DNA from 2 places in the Leptothrix toolikensis genome. Region 2 is predicted to be linked to the other one. Evidence: predicted binding sites of a transcription regulator. Region 2 holds the regulator's gene; the other holds the start of a gene.
What was found. Region 2 encodes FNR, which switches genes on or off when oxygen is low (the NO sensors DNR and NnrR bind a similar motif). Its sites were predicted from a motif close to TTGATNNNNATCAA; they were not measured.
Positions count from the first base shown of each region.

Region 1 (4,426 bases), on a different contig from region 2:
GTTTTTCGCCATCCGAAGATTTTCAATGATCCCACCAGCAAGGCGGTTCCGATACCCAGTTGCGCGCCCCGCGATTGGGTGAGCTTGATGGCGTAAAAAAGGATCCCACCCGGTGCCCCAATCAGGAGCAAGTTGCGCAGCAGTTGTCCCGGACGATAGAGCCCCACCAGCATGGGCAAAGCCATCACCATGGCTTGAGCAAAGTCGTTGGGATCACTCAAGGGCCCCAAGCTGCGAACCCGAAACACGTACCAACCTGAATCATCATTGGCTGGCGCATCGAACGGTGGCGCTTGGCTCATGTCGTCCATGTCGTGATCCGGGTGCTTTTGGATCATGACCAAGTCGGTCCAGCGCTCGCCGGTGTGGAAGGCGGAGATGGCATAACCCCCAGCGATGACCAACCCGATCACGGTGGCCAAGCAGGTTTTTTGTAGGCGCTCCAGTGTGTTGACGTTCAGGAGCGTCAAGACAAACAGCATGATGGACGGCGTGAACTCGTTGATCGCTTGCAAGGCTCCATTGGGACCACCATCGTTGGCGATCTGGGAGAGCGAAATCATGGTGCAAAAGCCAAAAAACAGCTTGAAATGAATGTTGCGCGCCGCAATCGGGCTGCCTGCGCGGACGTTGCGCCATGACAAAAACAAACACAGCATGCTGATGGTCAACATGGGCCGCAGCGAGGCCAGATCCGGGGCGTACATCTCGACGGGCCGGAAAAACGTCATGAAAACGTACAGCAAATACAGAGCAAAGCTCATCAAGAGATCCCAAGACGATGTCGGTTCGGATGCTATCGGGTTCCACTCAAGGTACTCACCCTAGGTCAAGGTGTGTGCGCCATCCTTCACGGTGGTGTGTCTTCTTGTCATCATGAGCCCCTGCTGGTCGAGAATTGAAACAAATCCTTCCGGTTTTGGGAGGGGTGCTCCACGTAGGATCCCTTCTGGCTATCAAGCAAGTAAATCTCCATGACCCAAATTCCGCCTCCTTCGTCCGCCCTCCAACCTCGGCGTGTGCTTTATCACCATCGAACCCAAGGCAAAGCGGTGGAAGGTGTGCATATTCGTGGCGTCACCGATGCACTGCGGGTTGAAGGCATTCCGGTGGATGTGATCTCTCTACCGGGTGCCGATCCCTACGCTTCACCCAAGGCCATGTCACCCACCCGACAAGCTCGTCCATGGATGAAGGTGGTTGCCAAATTGCCCGAGCCTTTGTTTGAGTTGGCCGAACTTGGCTACAACTTGGTGGCGGGTTGGCGCTTGCTGCGCTATCTGAATGCGCATCCCGAAGTGGACATGATCTATGAGCGCTACTCGCTGTTCATGGCCATCACGGTGTTGATGGGGCGCGCTCGGGGTATCCCTGTGATCCTTGAAATCAACGATTCGGCTTCCGTCGAGCGGGTTCGCGCCTTGTTCTTCCTGAAGCTCGCCATGGCCATTGAGCGCTGGACTTTGAGTCGCTGTGCCGGCTTGGTGTTTGTCTCTGGTAATTTCCGGGATCGGGTCCAGCAAGTGCATGGTGTGCCGTTGGCCCCGGCCATCGTCTCGCACAACGCGGCCAATATCGACAAATTCAGCTTTACCCCCGAGCAGCGTGCTGCGGCCCGTGCCAAGTGGGGACTTGAGGGGCATGTGGTCTGCGGCTATCTCGGGGCTTTTTTGCCTTGGCATGCCATCGACCAGTTTGTGACCGAAGCGGCCGAGTCTCTCAAAGCGCAGCCTGAACTCAAGTTGCTCTTGGTGGGCGATGGCATCACTTTTGACGCTATGCAGACCTTCGTGAAAGCGCAGGGCCTTGAAAACCAAATCGTTATGACCGGGCGTGTGGCCCACGACGAGGTACCTGGACTGTTGGCCGCCATGGACATGGCGATCTTGCCCAGTGCTGGTGACTACACCTCGCCCGTCAAGCTGTTTGAATTCATGGCTTGTGGGATTGCCCCCGTGGCCCCTGATCTGGCACCGATTCGGGAAGTCGTACAAGAAGACAAAACGGGCTGGATGTTCAAGTCGGGTGACATGAAGGCTGCGGTGGCCATGGTCGTGGACCGTAGCCGTGACCTGACCGCCCTTCAACGCGTGGGTGGTGCGGCTCGGGAGTACATCACCCATGAACGGCAGTGGCGGCACAACATTGTCGATCTGCTGGCGCTTTTCCAGCGGGTGCGCCCCACCCGTTGACCTTGGTTTTACTCACGCATTCCCTGATGCAGAGCGGCTTCAATGAGACTAGTCTCGGCAGCGTCGATCACCGGGCGATTTGCCATCGGTCGGCGCATCAGAGCATTGACCCCCCGAGGTTTCGGGGGGTTTTTTTTGATCTATATCTTGATGTGTTCAAGATATTGCACAAAGTTTGATGCGCGACAAATGACACAAACACAGGCTGTTGTCTGATGACGTTTCAACATAACGGAGACACCCATGCGTGCATTGACTGACTTCTTTTCGACCGATTACGGCCTGATGAGTGCTGCTGTTATCGCCTTTTCTGCGGGCATGATTGTTTTTTACGCCCGTTTTTTCATGCGCAACATCCGTGAAGATGCGGCCAAGGCAGCTGCTCGCGGCGAACGTTGATTTGGACCGATGACTGAGGAGATGGGTGACCGCCTTGGTACCCGGATTCCTTGGTTGAGTTTGTTGTTTGCTGCGCTGCTGGTTTTACTGGCGTCGAATCCTTATGCCGAGCCTTGGGCTCAGACGCTTGGTTGGCAGCGCATGGATCAAGCAGCTTGGCAGCTTTGGAGTTGTTCGCTGGTTCATTTCGGCCCCCTGCATGCTGTGGGCGATGCGGTCGGGCTGTTGATCGGGGGCTACTGGGTTGAGCGTCGGCTTGGGCCTTGGCGACTGGCTTTGGCTTGGGTCATCGTTGCACCCCTTGCCGTGCTAAGTGTTGCGTGGCTACAGCCAGATGTTGGCCAAGTACGTGGTGCCTCAGCGTTGTCGGTCTTCGGGCTGGTGGCTGCTTGGGCGGGTTGTTGGCTCGATGCCACCGTCTCGCGCCGTTGGCTGTTTTGGGCGGCGCTCTTGTTTGTTGTCAAAATGCTGGGTGATGCGTTTGAATGGCGTGGCAGCTCAGGTGTTTTGCCACACAGCGTGGGTGTTGCTTGGCCCGCACATGCTTGCGCTGCTGGGTGCGCGCTGGTTTGGCGGTGGACTTATCGTCGAGCCCCGTTGGGATCGAGCGAATGTAAATCACTCGCAAATGCGACTCATTCGCATTAAGATGGCCCCATTGCACTTTGCCACTCCTTGAGTCCGCCATGTTCCAGACCGTGTTGATCACTTTCCGCGAAGGCCTTGAATCCTTGTTGATCATTGCTATCGCAGCCATGTTGCTGCGGCGTACCGGACGTGCCGAGTTGGTTGCTGCTTTGCGCGTAGGTACAGGTGCAGCCTTGGTGCTCTCGGTCCTTTTGGGGGTGATCCTGGCTCAGGTGGGGGCGCTTTCACCGGCTTTGGAAGGCTCCATGGCGTTGGTGGCCGCCATCACCGTGATGGCTTGTACCTTGCACATGATGCGTATGGGCCGGCAAATGAAAGGTGAGATTGATCAGCAGCTCCAAGTGGCAACACGCCATGAAGGTCGGCGAGCTTGGTGGGCTGTGGCGGTATTTGCCTTGTTCATGGTGGGGCGCGAAGGGGTAGAAACCGCCACCATCGTGGCTTCGCTGGCCAAAAATGCTGAAATGCGCGGTTTGGCCGCAGGCGGTGTGCTGGGTTTTGCCTTGGCTGGGGCGGTGGCTTATGCTTGGCTCAAGCAAGGTCACCGGGTCAATTTGTCACGATTCTTCCAAGTCACGGCTGTGTTTATGGTGCTATTTGCCTTTCAGCTCGTCTTGTTGGCGGTGCATGAATTCAGCGAAGCAGCCTTGCTGCCCTTGGTGGATAACCAAGCTTGGCACGATGCCACCGAGCCCTTCGCTTCGGGCTGGATCGGGCAAGTCATGAGCATGGGCTTGGTGGTTCTGCCGGTGGTTTGGTTGATTGGAGCGCGCTGGTTGGATACGCCGCCGCGCCCCCAAGTGCCGTCTTCCTTGCGGACGTCGGCTGCCACAGGTGCCGTCACGGTGCCAGCGACCCAGATCTGATCAGTGCTTAGACACCCTCGGATCAAAGAAGGGAGTGGGGCTGTGAATCACAAGGCGCTCACCACTTCTCGGGTGGATCATTTCCAGTTGAGTCGCGTGTAGCAGCAAGCGGGCGGCGTCTTGGCGCACGTTGTCCGGGGCGTAGAGACCATCACCGACGATGGGATGGCCCATGGCCTGCATGTGTACACGCAGTTGGTGGGATCGTCCCGTGATGGGACGCAGCTCCATCCGGGTACCCCCCTCCACTTGAGGATGTCTCCCCAAACAACGCCAGTGTGTTTCGGACGGTTTACCGTGCTCGAAGTTCACCATTTGTCG
Region 1 is NZ_JBYSVC010000023.1:10,766-15,191, reverse strand. Features, by position in the region: gene AC3VI7_RS05470 (O-antigen ligase family protein) at 1-764, opposite strand, end outside; gene AC3VI7_RS05465 (glycosyltransferase family 4 protein) at 975-2,192, shown strand; gene AC3VI7_RS05460 (DUF3149 domain-containing protein) at 2,436-2,591, shown strand; gene AC3VI7_RS05455 (rhomboid family intramembrane serine protease) at 2,613-3,239, shown strand; gene AC3VI7_RS05450 (FTR1 family iron permease) at 3,278-4,105, shown strand; gene AC3VI7_RS05445 (RluA family pseudouridine synthase) at 4,106-4,426, opposite strand, start outside.
Region 1: a site for FNR is predicted at 2,368-2,381, ahead of AC3VI7_RS05460 (DUF3149 domain-containing protein). Genes of this name have one in related genera too.

Region 2 (4,426 bases):
AGCCAAAAGACAACATGACAAAAGCACCATCTATCGGGCCACTGGATAGCGACGCAATCAAAAAAACGGAGTGCAGCACACCGCAAGGAAATAAGGCCCACATAGAACCTATACCTAAAGCTTGAATCCAAGACCTCATCATACTCAAAGGAGTATGATCAATTGAATTGTTCTTGGGTATCTTCAAATATTTAGATATACGTTCAATAACACTTTGGATGCTTTCTGGAAATTTACCATCCCAAAGCATCCATAGTCCAACAAAAACAATAACCAACTGAACGACAAGCCACAAAGGCTTTAACAAAGCCACCTTATTAAATAATGAAGCCGCACTAGACGTAATCATGCCGAATAAAGCACCGGCAATAGCATAGGATGCTAATCTACCCAACAAGACGGGAAGATATGATAAAAAATGGCTTGCAGAAAAACTATTATTGGCATTTGATCTACATTTTTTAGCTGTTTTCTCACAGAAAGCCCCACACATTGCAATGCAATGCGGTGAGGCTGTAAAACCAACTAAAGCTGCACTGATGTACAAACTAACAGTCATTACACGACCTTGGAAAATCTTTCGCGTACTCTATCAACTTGTAGGTATCTATCAAACACCATAGCTACATATCTAACAAAATACCAACCAAGGTTTGTTAATTGGAAGCCATCCTCATTGAGGATAAGTAATCCATCTTTGGCCAAAGTGTTGATTTCTTCTAATTCAGATTGGAAGTAGCTCTTGAAATCGATCAAGTGAGCTATCTGAATCGATTCAAAACTTAACCGGCCATGGCACATGATCGCCATAATCACAGATCGCCTCAGAACATCATCACGACTCAGATTAAATCCTCGTACGGTAGGCAAGGCATTTCTTGAAATAAACCCATAATATTCGTCTATATTTTTTGCATTTTGCGTATACGTAGAGCCTATCTTACTTATCGCAGAAACACCAAGGCCAATCAAATCACAGTCTGGCTGAGTACTGTACCCTTGAAAATTTCGATGCAAAAGACCTTGCCTCTTGGCAATAGCTAGCGGATCATCTGGAAGTGCAAAATGATCCATGCCAATATAACGATACCCTTTGGCTACAAATCCATCTAATGCAATTGACAACATGCCTAGGCGATCAGTACCTTTAGGCAAACTTTCTGTATGAATTCTTCTCTGAGGCTTAAATCGTTCTGGCAAATGCGCATAGCCATACATGGCAATACGATCTGGCCGTATTGAAGCCACCAAATCAATAGTGCGAGAAAAACTTTCAGGTGTTTGAAGTGGCAGGCCGTAAATTAAGTCAACATTGATTGATTGATACCCAATATCACGCGCGACCTTCATAAGCTCTTCAACCTGCTCAAAAGGCTGTACACGATGAACAGCTTTTTGAACATCTTGATCAAAGTCTTGAACGCCAAAACTTATTCTATTAAAACCTATTGCCTTAAGATTGATTAGCCGTTCTTTATTAACTGTTCTCGGATCAATTTCAATAGAGAACTCACCACCTTTTTCTAAATCAAATTTGGACCTTAGCATATCGAATATATGCGATATTTCAGAATCCGTAAGAAAGGTTGGCGTACCGCCACCAAAATGAATTTGACTAACGATTTCTCTTTGCCCGATGTGACCAGTGACAAGTGCCAATTCTTTTTCTAAAGCAACGAGATATTCTTTGCTTTTAGACCGATCTTTCGTGACAATTTTATTGCATGCACAGTAGTAGCAGACAGACTCGCAAAACGGTATATGAATATAAATAGACAGTGGCATAGCCACCGAGCCAGCGCTTAGGCGACGCTGCCTCAGTGCCAAAGCATGGAACTCATCTGTAGCGACCTCCCCAAAGCGATCAGCTGTTGGGTAAGAGGTGTAGCGAGGCCCAGGGATATCCATCTTCCGAAGAAGTTCCTCACTGAAATGGGGAGCTTCTTCATGCCCAGTCATAGGGGCATCATGGCTGCCAGAAAGGCAATCAGCGTTCAAAGGTGCGTTCATCCTGTGACTTTGCCTTGCAATAGCTTACTGACTTTGACTTAGCTCAATCTTTGACTTGTGACCATTATGGATCAGTCAGCCAACGTGAGGATGCGACTGACGCAACGCCCGCATGACTTTGGTTGATGTCGCCATGCACTGGACGGATAATCCGCCACATCATGCAAGAAGCCACTCCACCCTCTTCCCGAATCGACCCCTTGAAGGTCGCGTGCTCAGCCTGTAATTTAAGAGAGCTGTGTCTGCCTGTCGGCATGTCTGAGCAAGAGCTAGCGACCTTGGATAGCCTGGTCAGTAACCGACGGGTTGTGCGTCGTGGTGAGGTGCTCTTTCACGCTGGAGACTCGTTCTCAGCGCTCTATGCCGTTCGAACTGGCTTTTTCAAAACCATCGTCTCAGCGATTGATGGACGCGAGCAAGTCACGGGTTTTCAAATGGCTGGAGAATTGATTGGCCTCGATGGCATCAGCACAGACCGCCATTCTTGCGATGCGGTTGCACTGGAAGATGCCCAAGTCTGCATGATCCCTTACGCCCAACTTGAGACATTATCTAGAGAATTTACGCTGTTACAGCATCAGTTTCACAAAATCATGAGTCGTGAAATTGTCCGTGACCATGGTGTCATGTTGCTCCTAGGTAGCATGCGAGCCGAGGAGCGCTTAGCCGCTTTTCTGCTTAATTTGACACAGCGACTGCAAGCACGAGGTTTTTCTCCTTCAGCATTGGTCTTACGTATGACAAGAGAAGAAATTGGCAGCTATCTAGGACTCAAGCTAGAAACGGTCAGCCGTACTTTCTCAAAATTCCAAGATGATCAAATTTTGGAAGTCAAGCAAAGAGACATAAGAATACTCAACCAAGAGGCTTTACAACAAGTCGTTAATAGCGCTCAGTGTTGATTTTACACATAGAAAAAAGGCACCTATTTAGGTGCCTTTTTTATGCCTTGATGGCTACTTCATGCCGCCTGTCGCAGAATGATTTCTTCCTTCAATAGCAGGCCGATAAGATGGATTGTTCTTTTTCGAAGGATCAACTTGTAGATCTTCTGGTCCCGTAACCAAAACCGGATCTTGCCCTCGAATTGCAACCACGGCTGTAGTTAGTGCCGCGACGACGACAATCAGCGGACCAGCGATGACCAACCACATCATCTTCACCTGCCACCAAGGCACAGGTTGATGATTAACCTGTGGCCCACTTATATTCGAAGCTTTGGTTGTTTGATGATTCATTTTGTCCTCATTAAAAATACCAAGTGGTCAATGATCATTAGGATCAACGGGGGATCATAAATGTTGACTTCTCATGAACGATAACATCCTCGCCCATCCCAGCACTGCTGACGCGATGAACATCAAACTGGACTGGCTTGACACCTGAACCTTCTCGTTTTGCCGCGTCAAAAGGCAGTTCAATCGTCACTGTGAGCCACTCAGCTTCAGTGGGCGCAACCTTGATCAAATCATCGGGGACGACCTTGTAGCCTTGCAGGCCAGAGACCGCAATGCGATAGGTCTGCTTTTCCTCGGTGGCATTCATGATCTGAAGGCGATAGACGTTCTCAATACCGCCATCACCGTTGATTCTGGCCAATGTCGTGCGATCCCGAACAACATCCACCTTGAACGGCTCACGCGTCCAGACAGCGTAACCCAGTGCCATCACAATAACGACCAAGATAACGCTATAGATCAAGACGCGAGGTCTAAAAATCCGCATCAGCGATTGCTTATCGGTCAGATGCTGTTCCATGCCATGTTGAGTGGCATAACGCACCAAACCTTGTGCATAGCCCATCTTGTCCATCACACCATTGCAGACATCAATACAAGCGGCGCAACCGATGCACTCATACTGCTGACCCTCACGAATATCGATACCCGTGGGACAAACATGCACACACAAACCGCAATCAATGCAATCACCCAAACCAGCTGCTTTGGGATCAACTTTCTTACCCCGTGAACCACGAGGATCACCTCGTTGCGTGTCATACGTGATGATCAAAGTATCATGATCAAACATAGCCCCTTGGAATCGTGCATATGGGCAAAGATACTTGCAGATTTGTTCTCGCATGGAGCCAGCAAATCCATACGTTGCCGCGCCATAGAAGAAGATCCAAAACCATTCCCAAGCGCCAAAATCAAAGCTAGTTGCCTCAATCAGCAAATCACGAATGGGCGTAAAATAAGCCACAAAGGTAAATCCTGTCCATAAAGAAAGAATAATCCAAGCCGCTTGCTTACCTGTCTTTCGAATAATTTTATTATTATTCCAAGGGCCAGAATCTAGCTTGATACGCGCATTGCGATCACCTTCGAATCTATTTTCGATCCACATGAATATCTCAGTATATACGGTTTGCGGGCACGTATAACCACACCACAAACGACCAGCAACCGCCGTA
Region 2 is NZ_JBYSVC010000004.1:20,719-25,144, reverse strand. Features, by position in the region: gene AC3VI7_RS01335 (sulfite exporter TauE/SafE family protein) at 1-559, opposite strand, end outside; gene hemN (oxygen-independent coproporphyrinogen III oxidase) at 559-1,959, opposite strand; gene fnr (fumarate/nitrate reduction transcriptional regulator Fnr) at 2,172-2,912, shown strand; gene AC3VI7_RS01320 (nitrogen fixation protein FixH) at 2,967-3,248, opposite strand; gene ccoG (cytochrome c oxidase accessory protein CcoG) at 3,292-4,426, opposite strand, start outside.